One region of the Nocardioides marinisabuli genome, then DNA from elsewhere that is predicted to be linked to it. Evidence: predicted binding sites of a transcription regulator. Region 1 holds the regulator's gene; the other holds the start of a gene.
The links. Region 1 encodes LexA, which represses DNA repair genes until DNA is damaged. Its sites were predicted from a motif close to TCGAACANNTGTTCGA; they were not measured.
Positions count from the first base shown of each region.

Region 2: H0S66_RS19950 (HNH endonuclease signature motif containing protein) is a predicted target of LexA. The motif match lies at 4,381-4,396, and genes of this name have one in related genera.

Region 1 is NZ_CP059163.1:2,328,841-2,336,146, forward strand. Features, by position in the region: gene H0S66_RS11155 (SGNH/GDSL hydrolase family protein) at 1-634, shown strand, start outside; gene H0S66_RS11160 (ATP-dependent DNA helicase) at 866-2,776, shown strand; gene H0S66_RS11165 (alkaline phosphatase family protein) at 2,789-4,105, opposite strand; gene H0S66_RS11170 (alkaline phosphatase D family protein) at 4,105-5,856, opposite strand; gene lexA (transcriptional repressor LexA) at 5,958-6,692, opposite strand; gene H0S66_RS11180 (LysM peptidoglycan-binding domain-containing protein) at 7,028-7,306, shown strand, end outside.
Region 2 is NZ_CP059163.1:4,158,588-4,165,893, reverse strand. Features, by position in the region: gene H0S66_RS19970 (alpha/beta fold hydrolase) at 1-621, shown strand, start outside; gene recO (DNA repair protein RecO) at 657-1,385, shown strand; gene H0S66_RS19960 (isoprenyl transferase) at 1,490-2,266, shown strand; gene H0S66_RS19955 (adenylyltransferase/cytidyltransferase family protein) at 2,279-2,719, shown strand; gene H0S66_RS19950 (HNH endonuclease signature motif containing protein) at 2,817-4,367, opposite strand; gene H0S66_RS19945 (gluconokinase) at 4,624-5,139, opposite strand; gene H0S66_RS19940 (Fur family transcriptional regulator) at 5,163-5,600, opposite strand; gene H0S66_RS19935 (metal ABC transporter permease) at 5,587-6,591, opposite strand; gene H0S66_RS19930 (metal ABC transporter ATP-binding protein) at 6,588-7,306, opposite strand, start outside.

The DNA.
Region 1 (7,306 bases):
CGTCGCGCTCGCGGTCGTCGTCGTGGTGCTGGCCCCCGAGCGGGCCACCGGCTCGTACGCCGAGCGCTGCGACCGCTTCGCCGCCGACTCGAGCGCCCGCGCGGGCCTGGTGACCGGTTCCGGCGAGCCGGTGCTGGTGATCGGCGACTCGTGGAGCGCCGGGCTGGGCCTGGCCGACCCGGGCGCCTCGTGGCCGGTGCGGCTGCCCGGTCGCGTGCATGTGGCCGGCTTCTCCGGCTCGGGCTTCTCGGCGCGCGCCTCGGGCTGCGGCGCCGTCTCCTTCGCCGCCCGCGCGCCCGCGGCGCTGGCCGGCCTGCCGGCCGACGCCCTGGTGGTGGTCGAGGGCGGCCTCAACGACTGGGACCGCAGCGACGCCGAGGTCACCGCCGGGTTCGACGACCTGCTGGCGGTGCTCGAGGGTCGCCGCGTGGTCGTCGTCGGGCCGGCGAGCGCGCCGTCGCGGGCGGCGTACGTCGCCCGGGTCGACGCGCTGCTCGCGGAGCTGGCGGCGGGCCACGGAGTCACCTACCTCTCGGCGCTCGACGTCGAGCTGGGCTACCTCGACGACCGGCTGCACCTGACCCCCGCCGGGCACACCGCGTTCGGCGACTGGGTGGCGGCGCACCTCGGGTGAGCGGCCGCCGTGACCCGCGGCACCCGCCCTCCACAGCCCCGGGGCGGGCCGCTGGGGAGCGTCGGTGGGCGCGGCTAGGGTGCTCGGGTGCCTGAGACAGCCGACGCCGCCGCGACGACCGACGACGCCACGCCGCCGCTGCTCAGCGACGCGCCCGTCGGCGCGGTGACGACCCTGCTGGGCGAGGCCGTGCAGGCCCTGGGCGGGGCCGAGCGGGCCGGGCAGGTGCAGATGGCCGAGGCGGTCGCGCGCGCGTTCGTGGAGGAGGAGCACCTGCTGGTGCAGGCCGGCACCGGCACCGGCAAGTCGCTGGCCTACCTGGTGCCCTCGCTGCTGCACCGCGAGCGGGTGGTGGTCGCGACCGCCACCCTGGCGCTGCAGCACCAGCTGGTCGAGCGCGACATCCCGCGGCTGATGGCGGCGGTCAAGGGCTCGCGGGCCGGCAAGGACGTCGACACCTCCTTCGCGGTGCTCAAGGGCCGCTCCAACTACGCCTGCCTGCACCGCGTGCGCGAGGGCGTGCCCGACGACCAGGGCGCGCTGGTGCAGCTGCCCGAGGGGTCGATGGGCCAGAAGGTCCTCGAGCTGCGCGAGTGGGCCGAGAAGGAGGCCGAGGGCGGCGGGTCGGGCGAGCGCGACGGCGCCCCGCGCCACACCGACCGCGAGTGGCGCCAGGTCAGCGTCAGCCACCGCGACTGCCTCGGCGCCGCGCGCTGCCCCTTCGGCCAGGAGTGCTTCGCCGAGCTGGCCAAGGAGAAGGCGCACCGCTCTCACGTCATCGTCACCAACCACTCGCTGCTCGCGATCGACGCGATCGAGGGGGTGCCGATGATCCCCGAGTACGACGCCGTGGTGATCGACGAGGCCCACGAGCTGACCGCGCGGGTCACCCAGGCCGCCACCGACGAGCTGTCGGCGCTCGACGTCGAGCGCGCCGCGAAGCGCTCGGGGCGCCACGTCGACGGCTCCGAGGCCGACGACCTGGCCGACGCCGCCGACGCGCTGCGCGACGCGATGGCCGAGTGCGACGCCGGCCGCTTCGAGCGGCTCCCGGTGCACCTGGGCGACGCGCTGCAGCTGGTGCGCGACGCGGCCCGCGCGTGCGTGTCGGCGTACCCCAAGGACAACCCGAAGGACGGCGAGGGCGACCCGGGCAAGCAGCAGGCCAAGGGCATGGTCCAGGACGTCTTCGTGGTCGCCGAGCGGATGGCCGCCGACCTGGAGTCCGACGTGCTGTGGCTGGGCGAGGCCCGCGAGCGGATGCCGGCGCGGCTCTACGTCGCGCCGCTGGCGGTGTGGGGCCCGATGCGCGACAAGCTGTTGAGCGAGAAGACGGTGGTGCTGACCTCGGCCACGCTGATGCTCGGTGGCGACTTCGCCTCGGTGGCCACCAGCGTCGGGCTCAAGCCGACCGAGCGGGTCGGGGTGGGCCGCGAGATCGCGCCCGGCGACGGGGTGCTGCCCTGGCGCGGCCTCGACGTCGGCAGCCCCTTCGACTACGGCCAGCAGTCGATCCTCTACGTCGCCCGCCACCTGCCGCAGCCGGGCCGCGACGGGCTCGGCAAGGCCCAGCTCGACGAGATCGTCGAGCTGGTCGACGCCGCCGACGGCCGCGCGCTGGGGCTGTTCTCCTCGCGGCGGGCCGCCGAGGCCGCCGCCGAGGCGGTGCGCGAGCGGCTGCCGCACCTGACGATCCTCGCCCAGGGCGACGCCCAGCTGCCCGAGCTGGCCAAGCAGTTCGTCGAGGACCCGCACACGGTGCTCTTCGGCACCCTGAGCCTGTGGCAGGGCCTCGACGTGCCCGGCGACACCTGCCAGCTGGTGCTCATCGACCGCATCCCCTTCCCGCGGCCCGACGACCCGCTGATGAGCGCGCGGCAGAAGGCCGCCGACAAGGCCGGCGGCAACGGCTTCATGCAGGTCGCGGCCACCCACGCCGCGCTGCTGATGGCCCAGGGCGCCGGCCGGCTGATCCGCACCACCTCCGACCGCGGCGTCGTGGCCGTCCTCGACCCCCGCCTGGCCACCGCCCGCTACGGCTCGTTCCTCAAGGCCAGCCTGCCGCCGATGTGGACCACCACCGACCCCGCTGTGGTCCGCAAGGCGCTGGCCCGCCTGGCCGCCTCCGCCAAGGACGCCTGAGCGCCATCGCGCCTACAGCCGCGGCTTCCCGTCGTACCCGCCTCTGGGCGGCTTGAGCCCGAAGAACGCCCCGACGGTGGGGGCGACGTCGGTGGTGCGGGCGTGGCGCGGTGAGACCCTGCCCGGGGTGACCGCGCGGTGCCCGCCGCCGATGAAGAACGGGATCGCGCGGGTGGCGGGGTGGCCGTGGTTGCCGGGGATCGGGTTGGAGTAGACGTCGGGGTCGCTGAAGCGCCAGCCGGCCTGGCAGAAGACCACGACGTCGCCGGACTCGGGGCCCAGGCGCAGCCAGTCGGCGCGGCGGTCCCAGGCCTTCAGCACCCCGGGCACGTCGGAGGCGATGCGGCGGATGCGGCGCACGGCCTTGTCGCGCTCGGAGCGCGGGCCGGTGAAGTAGACCAGGTCGGCACCGCCGTTGTCGGCGATCACGAACCGGTCGGCCAGGAACGGGTCCTCCGAGAGCGGTCCCTGCAGCGAGACGATCCGGTCGGGGTAGGACCAGTCCATCGAGTGGTCGGCCAGCACGATGACGATCGAGTGCTCCCAGCGCCCCGAGCTCTTCAGCTCGGCCACGAAGTCGCCGACGAGCCGGTCGGTGTTGACCAGCGCCAGCTTGCGCGCGGCCTCGAGCGTGGTGGGGCCGGTGAGGTCGGTGTGCCCGAGCCGGTCGACGTCGCCGAGGTTGACGAAGACCAGGTGGGGGTCGAACTCACCAATCATGTCGAGGGTGGCGCGCATCGTGAAGTCGTCGGGGGCGTGCCCCGAGATCGGGACGATCGGGAACGGCTCCCAGCGGTGCGTGGCCCGCTCGCCGAAGATCCCGTAGAGGTACTCCTTGCTCAGCACCGTGCCGGTGGTCAGCCCGCGCCTGTTGAGCCGCTCGATGACGGTGGGGAAGCGCAGGTCGGAGGGCTGGTCGAGGGTGCGGATCTCGCCCAGCGCCCGGTCGTAGACCGCGTTGGCCGGCACGCCGCTGCGGTCGGGGCGCACCCCGGTCATCATCATCGTGTGGTTGGGGATGGTCTCCATCACCGGCATCGAGGTGGCCCGCGGGTGGTGCACCCCGCCCTCGCGCAGCGCCAGCAGGTTCGGCGTCAGCCCGCTGTCGAGCTCCTCGGGCCGGCAGCCGTCGACGACCAGCACGTAGGCGCGCTTGCGGGTCGAGGCCCGCGCCGCGAGCGCCGGCTCGAGCCCGGCCACGGTCGAGAACGCCAGCCCCGAGGCCGCCGCGGTCAGGACCGTGCGCCGACCGGCGCGGATCTCACCGAGGCCGCGGGCGAAGGGGGCGGGGCCGGCCGCGTCGCAGTGGCCGCTCGTCGGGTCGCACATCAGCGGTCTCCTACGGGGGTGCTCACACGCTGCACCGTGCCGGTGCCGGCCAGGGTGCGGAACGACGCGTCGTGGGTGGCGGTGGTCTGCTGGTCGTCGCGGGCCCCGATGACGTACCAGTCCATCTGGGTGCGCTCGGCGGTGATGTCGAGCACCGAGAAGCCGTGGTCGTCGAAGTTCAGGTACTTGATGTGGCGGTTGTTGGCCTTGATCGCGGTCTCCACCAGCGGCGTCAGCGCCGGCTGGCCGGTGATGTCCTTGAGGTTGTTGGAGGTCACCGAGGAGCACACGAACTCCACGCCCACCGAGTCGCCGAGCAGCGGGTAGAGCGAGGTGTCCATCGGCAGGTCGCAGGCCCACCCCGAGTGGATGTCGCCGGTCACGAAGACCACGTCCTTGACCTGGTGGTCGTCGATGTGGCGGAAGACCTCGCGGCGGTCGGCGGTGTAGCCGTCCCACTGGTCGACGTTGTACGGCGAGCCGTCCTGGGGCAGCAGCCCGGTGACGTCGTTGACCGGGTCGACGAGCTCGTTGGGCAGGTCGGCGAAGGTGACCGGGGCGATCATCACCGGGTTGCCGACCACCTTCCACTGCGGGGCGTGGTTGCCGCGGGTCAGGGAGTCCTTGAGCCACTCCATCTGCCGGTTGCCGGTGATCGAGCGCGCCGGGTCGTTGACCTCCGCGTCCACCAGCGGGGTCGCGACCTGCTGGGAGCGGTAGGTGCGCAGGTCGAGCATGCTGACCTCGGCCAGGTCGCCGAAGCGCAGGCGGCGGTAGAGCCGGGCGCCGTCGCCCAGCGAGGCGGTGCCGTCCATGCGCACCGGCATCCACTCGTCGTACGCGCGGTGGGCGCGGGCGCGCCGCTTGAGGTAGTCGCCCTCGGAGTCGTCGTGGTTCTCGGCGTTCTTCCTCCACTGGTCGTTGGTGACCTCGTGGTCGTCCCAGGTCACGATCCAGGCGTACCGGGCGTGCAGGGCCTGCAGGTCGGGGTCGGTCTTGTACTGCGCGTGCCGGCGGCGGTAGTCGGAGAGCGAGACCATCTCGCGCGCGGGGTCGTGCGGGCGGATGTCGACGTTGTCCTGGCCCATGCCGTACTGGCCGGGCGCGTACTCGTAGAGGTAGTCGCCCAGGTGCAGCACCGCGTGCAGGTCGTCGCGCTCGGCGAGCAGCCGGTAGGCGCTGAACCAGCCGGCCTGCAGGTTGGCGCAGGACACCACGCCGAAGCGCAGGTTGTCGGGCGTGGCGCGCTTGGCGGGGGCGGTGCGGGTGGTGCCGACCGGGCTGCGCTGGCCGCGCGCGGTGAAGCGGTAGTGGTAGACGGTCTCGGGCTGCAGGCCCGTCACGTCGAGCTTGACGGTGTGGTCGCGCGCGGCGCTGGTGACGAAGCGGCCCCGGCGCACGACGTTGCGGAAGCGGCGGTCGGTGGCGACCTCCCAGCGCACGCCCACCCGCGGGCCCTTGCCCGAGCCGGGGGTGGCGGCCCTGGTGGGGGTGACCCGGGTCCAGATCAGCACCGCGCGCGGCAGCGGGTCGCCGGAGGCCACACCGTGGGCGAAGACGTCGTGACGGGCCTTCGCGGCGACCGCGTGCGGGCCGGCGAGCACGCCGGCGCCGGTGACGGCGGCGCCGCCGGCCCCGACGGCACTGGCGGCCAGGACCGTACGGCGTCCGAGGGCGGCGAGGCGGGCCCGCTCGGCGTCGGCGGGGCTCGCGGCGTCAGCGGCGGTGGTGGGGGTCAGTGGTGGGGTCACGCCTCATCCAACGACACACCGCCGTCCACGTGACGTGGACGGCGGTGTGAGCACCGTCTGTTCACCGTCGGTTCGGTCTCCCGACGGGCGGGTGCGGGGCCTCAGAGGCTGCGCAGCACCGCGGTGACGACCCCGAGGATCGAGGCGTGGGTGCCGTCGATCGGCTCGTAGGCGTCGTTGTGGGGCAGCAGCCAGACCTTGCCGTCCTTGCGCTGGAAGGTCTTGACGGTGGCCTCCTCACCGATCAGGGCGGCGACGATCTGGCCGTTGCTGGCGGTCTGCTCCTGGCGGATCACCACGTAGTCGCCGTCGCAGATCGCGGCGTCGATCATCGAGTCGCCGGAGACCTCGAGCAGGAAGAGCTGGCCGTCGCCGACCAGCTGCTGGGGCAGCGGGAAGACGGCCTCGACCCGCTCCTCGGCCAGGATCGGGCCACCGGCGGCGATCCGGCCCACGACCGGCACGTAGGAGGCCTGCGGCATGGTGTTGCCGATGTCGGTCTCGTCGACCGAGCTGTCGTCGGCCGAGGAGATCGCCTTGCGGCGCGCCATCAGCTCGGGCAGGAAGACCTCGAGCGCGCGCGGGCGGTGCGGGTCGCGCTTGAGGAAGCCCTTCTCCTCGAGCACCTTGAGCTGGTGGGAGACGCTGGAGGTGCTGGTCAGGCCGACGGCCTGGCCGATCTCGCGCATGCTCGGCGGGTAGCCGCGGGTCTCGATGGCCTCCTTGATGCACGCGAGGACCTTGATCTGGCGCGGCGTCAGGCCGGTCGCGTCGGGAGGGCCGTCGGGCAGCTCCGCGACCCCGCGCTTGCGGGGGCCGCTGTTCTTGGTGGCCATCGTGTGCCTTTCGTGCGCGAGGCCCGAGCCGGGGAGTCCGCTCGGATGGGTCGTGGACCCACGCTATCGCCGCGCGGGCCCGACTTCAAACATCTGTTCGAAGGGCGTGTCGCGCTCGTGGAGGCGGCGACGGGCTGCTCCGGCGTGACGTCGGGGATCTCGAACAATTGTTCGCCGCACCCCTTGCGCGGCTCGAACACCTGATCTAGTCTCGCTCATGTGTTCGATCGAACACCTGGTCGAAGCAGGATCGCGACCGGGACTGTCGGTGGCTGTCCGTAGACATCTCCCTGACCGAGCACGACGACGACCACCCCCTTCCCCAGGAGGTCCCGATGAGCACCATGACCCTCACCGCCGCCCCGGCCCCGATCCGCCTCGGCGCCGTCCGCGCCACCCGCCGTACGACGCCCGGCTCGCTGCGGCTGACCCGCCGCGGCCGGCTCGCTGTGCTGGCCGCGGGCCTGCTGCTCGTCGCCCTGGTGGGCGTCGTGCTGGCCGGCGTCTCCGTTGCCACCAGCGAGAGCGGCACCGCCCCGGCGACTGAGACGATCACCGTCGGCGTCGGCGACACGCTGTGGGCCATCGCCGCCGAGCGCGCCGAGTCCGGCGAC
Region 2 (7,306 bases), 1.8 Mb from region 1:
GCCTACTCCGTGGCCGCCTTCGGCAGCCAGGTGGTGGCGCTGCTCGACCACCTCGGGGCCGCCCAGGCCGTCGTGGGCGGCACCTCCCTGGGCGCCAACGTGTCGCTCGAGGTGGCCGCCACGGCGCCCGAGCGGGTGCGCGGGCTGCTGCTGGAGATGCCGGTGCTCGACAACGCCCTGGAGGCGGGCATCCTGACGTTCTCGCCGCTGCTGATGGCCGCGCGCTTCGCGCCGTTCACCATCAACACGCTGCGCCGGCTGACGCGGCCGGTGCCCCGGGGCGTGGTGCCCTTCTGGGCCGGGATCGGCCTCGACACCCTCGACCAGCGCGCCGACGCGGTGGCGGCCGTGGTCCACGGTCTCTTCTTCGGACGGATCGCGCCCTCGGCCGCCGAGCGGCGCGCCATCACCGCCCCGACCCTGGTGGTCGGCCACCCGCGCGACCCGGTGCACCCGGCCGCCGACGCGGCGCTGCTGGCCGGGGAGATCCCGGGGGCCGAGTTCGTCCAGGCCCGCTCGATCCTCGAGTGGCGGGTCTCGCCGGAGCGCCTCGACCGGGTCGCCGGGGACTTCTGCCAGGCGGCCTGGCGCTCGCCCAAGCGGCGCTCCCGCCGCGCCTGAGGAGGATCCTCCCGGCCGGCGGGCACAATGGGAGAGTGCCTCTCTACCGCGACGAGGCGGTCGTGCTGCGCACCCACAAGCTGGGCGAGGCCGACCGCATCATCACCCTGCTGACCCGTCAGCACGGGCGCGTGCGCGCGGTCGCCCGCGGCGTACGACGCACGACCTCGCGCTTCGGCTCGCGCCTGGAGCCCTTCACCCACGTCGACCTCCAGCTCGCCGACGGCCGCAACCTCGACACCATCACGCAGGCCGAGACCCTCACCCCGTTCGCCAGCGGCCTCGGTGCCGACTACGAGCGCTACACCGCGGGCACCGTGATGCTCGAGACGGCCGAGCGCCTGGTGACCGAGGAGAAGGAGCCGGCGACCCAGCACTTCCTGCTGCTGGTCGGCGGGCTGCGGGCGATGATGGCCGGCGACAAGGGGCCGAGCCAGGTGCTCGACTCCTACCTGCTGCGCTCGCTGTCGGTGGCCGGCTACGCGCCCTCCTTCGACCACTGCGCACGCTGCGGCGTCGAGGGCCCGCACCGCTGGTTCAACCCCTCGATGGGCGGGATGCTCTGCAGCACCTGCCGGCTGCCCGGCTCCGCGGGCCCCGCGGCCGCGACCGTCGAGCTGCTCGGGGCGCTGCTCGCCGGTGACTGGCCGGTGGTCGCGCTGGCCGACCAGCGCACCCGCAAGGAGGCCAGCGGCCTGGTCGCGGCGTACCTCGCCTGGCACGTCGAGCGTGGCCTGCGCTCCCTGGCCTACGTGGAGCGCTGAGCGGGCTCTCCCGCGTGCGGCAGGTCCGCGGTCGAAAAGTCCGCACACGCCCCGGGGCCGCAGTGCCGCGCTGCCCACCGGGGCGGCGCCGTAGGCTCCGGTGCGTGAAGCGAGCCGTACGACCGCCCACCCCGCACCCCTCGGGCGCCACCCCGCCTGCCCTGCCGCGCGAGCTCGTGCCGGGGCACGTCGCCATCGTCATGGACGGCAACGGCCGCTGGGCCAAGCAGCGTGGCCTGGCCCGCACCAAGGGCCACGAGATGGGGGAGAGCTCGCTCTTCGACGTCGTCGAGGGCGCCATCGAGATCGGGGTCAAGGCGGTCTCGGCGTACGCCTTCTCCACCGAGAACTGGTCGCGATCGCCCGACGAGGTGCGCTTCCTGATGGGCTTCAACCGCGACGTCATCCGCCGTCGGCGCGACGAGATGCACGAGCTGGGCGTGCGGGTGCGGTGGGCCGGTCGGACGCCGCGGCTGTGGCGCTCGGTGGTCAAGGAGCTGCGCGCGGCCGAGGAGATGACCCGCGACAACGACGTGCTGACCCTCACCATGTGCGTCAACTACGGCGGCCGCGCCGAGCTCGCCGACGCGGCGCGAGCCATCGGGCGCGAGGTCGCCGCCGGCCGCCTCGACCCCGAGAAGATCACCGAGAAGACGGTCGCGCGCCACCTCTACCTGCCCGACCTCGGCGACGCCGACATGATCTGGCGCACCTCGGGCGAGCAGCGTCTCTCCAACTTCATGCTCTGGCAGGCGGCGTACGCCGAGATGGTCTTCACCGACGTCCTGTGGCCCGACGTCGACCGCCGCACCCTGTGGTCGGCCATCGAGACCTACGCCTCCCGCGACCGGCGCTATGGCGGCGCGCTGCCCAACGCCTAGGTCGGCGCTGTCGTGGGGAGCCCGGACCAGGCGAGGGAGGCGGGGCTCCGCGTCTACGTCGACATGGTCGGTGACCTCTTCCACGCCGGCCACGTGTCGCTGCTGCGCGAGGCGCGCCAGCACGGTGACTGGCTGGTGGTCGGGGTGCTGTCGGACGACACCGCTGCCTCGTACAAGCGACGTCCCGTCATGACGCTGGACGAGCGCGTGACCGTCATCGCAGCGTGCCGCTACGTCGACGAGGTCGTCGCGGACGCGCCGCTGACGGTGACCCAGGACTTCCTGGACCACCACCGGATCTCCATCGTGGTCCACGGCGACGACCTGGCCCCGGGGGTGGCCGAGTCGGTCTACGGGCCCGCGGTGTCCGCCGGGAGGTTCGTCCAGGTCCGGCGCGTCCTGGACCTCTCCACCTCGCAGGTCATCCAGCGGGTGCGCGACCGGGACCACTGAGATAGTCCGGACACCGGAGACCCTGTCGCTGGCAGGCGGACGTGCCGGTGCCCCCGTCGCGGTGGTGCTGCGGCGGGGGTGTGGCGAGTCGGCTGGTTCACACGGGCCGGGTGGGTGGTCTGGGTGCTTGGCCGAGGTCGGTGGTGCCGGTGGGTTCGACGAGGTACTGGTAGCGGTGCGGGCTGGTCCAGAGGAACCCGGTGGGGGTGGGTCGGTAGGTCCAGGGGGTGTGGGTCTTGGCGCGGTGGTGGCGTCTGCACAGGGTCGCGAGGTTGGCCGATGTGGTTTGGCCGGGTGGACCGCCGGGGTCGTAGGTGCTGATGTGGTCGAGGTCGGCGTGGGTCTCGTCGGGGGTGCGGCGTCGGGCGCGGCGGGTGCAGTGGGGGAAGACGCAGCGTGGGTGGCGTTGCCGGGTCTGCTCGGCGAGCCGTTCGCTGGGGGTGTAGCCGTCGCTGGTGAGTTCTTCGGTCAGGTCGATCGGGCGGCGGGGGTGGGGGCGGAGGTCGGGGTTGCTGGCGAAGCCGCGGATGTCGTCGGCGGTGACCTGGGCGGGGGTCTGGCGGTCGGCGTGGCGGTTGATCTGGCGGAAGGGGTGTTCGTAGGCCTCGGGGTCTGAGCCGCTGCCGGTGATGGTGCGGTAGGTGACGTGGGTGTCGGGGACGCGGAGCCATGCGCAGACCTGGTCGGTGGTGACGAAGCTGCGGGTCTCCTCGATGCGGGCGAGGTGCAGCCCGGCGGAGAGGTTGTTGGACTGGAGGGTGGTGGGGTCGATGCCGGCCAGGGCGGTGTCGGTGAGGTGGACGTTGAGGACGACCTGGCGTGCCGGCACCCGCGGCGCAGGCTCGCCGGCCTCGTCGCCGGTGTCGCTGGTTCCGGTGAGGTCGAGGGTGGTCTGGGTGCGGGCGAGGATGCCCAGGGCTTGGGAGCGCCGTACGTCGAGGGGTTGGTCGGAGCCGGCGAGGGCGAGGTTGCGGGCTTCGCGGGTGACGGCGTTGTCGAGGTCGAGTGCGTCGGCGAGGTCGAGGCAGCCGGTGATGTCGACGGTGCCCTCGATGCAGGCGCCTCCGGTGGTGGCGGTGTCGAGGTGGATGTCGAGCTTGCGGTCCTCGGCGGCGATGGCTCGTTTGTCTTCTGCGGTTTCGGGGTCGAAGCGGCACAGCGCTTCTTCGACGAGGCGTCCCAGGACGGCGTAGGAGCAGGTGTGGGCGATGCCGGCGAGGTGGTGGTCGACCCAGGCGGCGGCCTCGTGGGGGAGGCCGAGGGTGGCCTCGGCGATGCGGCGGGCCCGCCAGACCGGCACCCGACCGGCGACCACCGCGGTGTGGAGGCGGGGGAGTCGGTAGCGGGTCTCGATGACGTGGGCGACGTAGCGCACGGCTGCGTCGGCGGAGAGGCCGAGGGCGGTGCCGTACTCGATGATCGCGAACTCGGAGGCCCTCGGCGCGCCGGGCCCGGCGATGGCGACGGGCATGTCGGTGCCGGGCAGGACTGCGGCGTGGGTGGGGTCGAAGGTGGTGTGCATGGCTGCGTACGTGCAGGTCGCCTCGTACATGTCGATCTCGGCCTGGTCGCGTCGTGCTCTGCAGGAGCGGGCGTGGGCGAGGACCGCGTCAGCGGTGTCGCAGCGCTCGAGCTCCTGGGTGGTCATGCTCCTATTCTAATCGAACGTGTGTTCGAGTCAAGGGTCTGTCGGAGTCTGTGGAATGTCATGACGGGTCGTCGCGGAGGCCCTGGGTGCACTCCCGCGACCTGCGGTGGGGAGATGCCGGTGCGGTGGTGGCGGGGTCTCGACGACGCGCGTCGCTGGCGCTCCTTGCTGCTCGACCAACGACGGCGGCGTGCGTCGGGGGAAGTGGCGCCGGCTCGGTGGTGGCGGGGTCTCGGCCGACCACGGTGGTCGGGCGTCAGTGCGGGCGGGGCATGGCCCTGACCGCGGCGACGGCGGCCGCGACCACGTCGTCGAGGGGAGGGGTGACGTCGACGACCTGGCCGGCCTCGTCGTCGGCGAGCGGTTCGAGGGTGGCGACCTGGGAGGCCAGCAGGGAGACGGGCATGAAGTGGCGGGTGCGCCTGCTCATCCGGTCCTCGAGCACGTCGACGGGGGCGTGCAGGTGCAGGAAGCGGACGTCGGCGACGTGCTCGCGCAGCCGGTCGCGGTAGGCGCGCTTGAGTGCCGAGCAGGTCACGACGCTGCTGCGCCCGGCGTCCTCGGCGGTGGCCATCGCCTCGCCGACCCGGGTCAGCCAGGGCCAGCGGTCGTCGTCGGTCAGCGGGTCGCCCGCCTCCATCTTGGAGACGTTGGCGCGCGGGTGGAGGTCGTCGCCCTCGACGAGGTCCCACCCCAGCTCGGAGGCGACGCGCTCGGCGACGCTCGACTTGCCGGTGGCCGAGACACCCATCACCACGATCTGCACGGGCACGACCCTAGGCGAGGCGGGTGGGCTCAGCCGCGGCAGGCCGGGCAGGTGCCGAAGATCTCCAGCGTGTGGCTGACCTCGTCGTAGCCGTGCTCGGCGGCGATGGAGCGGGTCCAGCTCTCGACCGCGGGCCCCTCGACCTCGACGGTGCGCCCGCAGGAGCGGCAGACGAGGTGGTGGTGGTGGGTCGTGGAGCAGGCGCGGTAGATGGCCTCCCCGCCCTCGGTGAGCAGCCGGTCGATCTCGCCGCCGTCGGCGAGGCGCTGCAGGGTGCGGTAGACGGTGGCCAGGCCGACGGTCTCGCCCCGCCTGCCCAGCAGGTCGTGGATCTCCTGGGCGGAGCGGAAGTCGTCGAAGCTGGCCATCGCCTCGGCCACGGCCAGGCGCTGGCGCGTGGGCCGCAGGCCGGAGGTCGCGGGGCCGCCGGAGCCGGAGCCGGCGCCGGTGCGGTCAGTGCTCGTCATAGTGCTTCCCGTGGGGTGCGTGCCGGTGGCCGTCGTGGACGTAGTCGACGTGGTCGCCGTGGGGGATCGCCAGGTGACCGCAGTCCGGGCCGTGCTCGTGGTCGTGGTGCCCGGTGACCTCGTGGTCGTCGGGCACGTCGTCGGGGAACGGTACGTGGCGACGCTGGCGCCGGCGCAGCAGCGCCCCCAACGGCCAGGTGGCCACGAAGCAGGCCAGGGCCAGCAGGACGATCGCCGAGCCGGGCGGCACCGTGAGGTCGTAGGACTGGGAGAGGTACGCCGACACCAGCAGGCCGCCGACGCCCGCGCCGGCGCCGACCACCACCGCCCCCAGGACGGTCGCCCGGAAGGAGCGCGCCAGCTGCTGCGACGTCGCGACCGGGACGATCATCAGGGCCGAGACCAGCAGCAGCCCGACGGTGCGCATCGCGACGGTGACCGTCACCGCGGCCAGCACGGCGACCAGCAGGTTGTAGGCCCGCACGTTGAGCCCGGCCACCCGCGCGAAGTCCTGGTCCTGGGCCACGGTGAACAGCTGCGGCATCAGGCCCAGGCCCAGCGCCAGGATCACCACCGCCAGCGCCAGCGTGAACCAGATGTCGGTCAGGGAGATCGAGGTGATCGACCCGAAGAGGTACTGCTGGAGCGTGGCGCCGGTCTGGCCCGCCAGCCCCGTGATCATCACGCCGCCCGCCAGGCCGCCGTAGAAGAGCAGGGCCAGGGCCAGGTCGCCGCTGGTGTGGCCGCGGTCGCGGATGGTCTCGATCGCCACGCCGCCGAGGATCGCGACGACCACGGCGGTCCAGGTGGGGGCGACGCCGGTGAGCAGGCCCAGGGCGACGCCCGTCACGGCCACGTGGCCGAGGCCGTCACCGAGCAGCGCGAGCCGGCGCTGCACCAGGTAGGTGCCGATCACCGGCGCAGCCAGGCCGGTGACGAGCGCCGCGAGCAGCGCCCGCTGCATGAAGTCGTAGGCGAGGAGGTCGATCACAGCCGGTGGTCCTCCCGGTCCCAGGGGGCCACCACGTCGGGGTGGTGGTCGTGGCGACCCGCGTCGAGGTCGTGGGGGTGGTGGTGGCCGTGCGCGTCGTTGAGGTCCAGCGGCGGACCGTCGTAGACCAGGCGCCCGTCGCGCAGCACGACGGTGCGGTCGACCAGCGGCGCGAGCGGCCCGAGCTCGTGGGTCACCAGGACGATGGTGCTGCCCGAGCGCGACAGGGTGGCCAGCGCGTGGGCCAGGGCCTCCTGGTTGGGCAGGTCCACCCCGGCGGTCGGCTCGTCGAGGAAGAACAGGTCGGGCCCGCCGGCCAGCGCCCGCGCGATGAGGACCCGCTGCTGCTGACCGCCCGACAGCGTGGCGACGCTGTCCTTGGCGCGGTCGGCGAGCCCGACGACCTCGAGCGCCTCGGCGACCGCCGCGCGGTCGGCCCGGCTGGGCAGCGACAGCACCCGGCGACGGGTGAGCCGCCCCGAGGCCACGACCTCGCGCACCGAGACCGGTACGCCGCTGGCGGCGCTCGCCCGCTGCGGCACGTAGCCGAGCCGGTGCCAGTCGCGGAAGGAGGTCATCGGGATGCCGAAGAGCCTGAGCGAGCCGCGCTCCAGCGGGCGCAGGCCGGTCAGGGCGCGCACCAGCGTCGACTTGCCGGAGCCGTTGGGGCCCAGCAGGGTCACGAACTCGCCGGCGCGGACCGTGAGGTCGACCT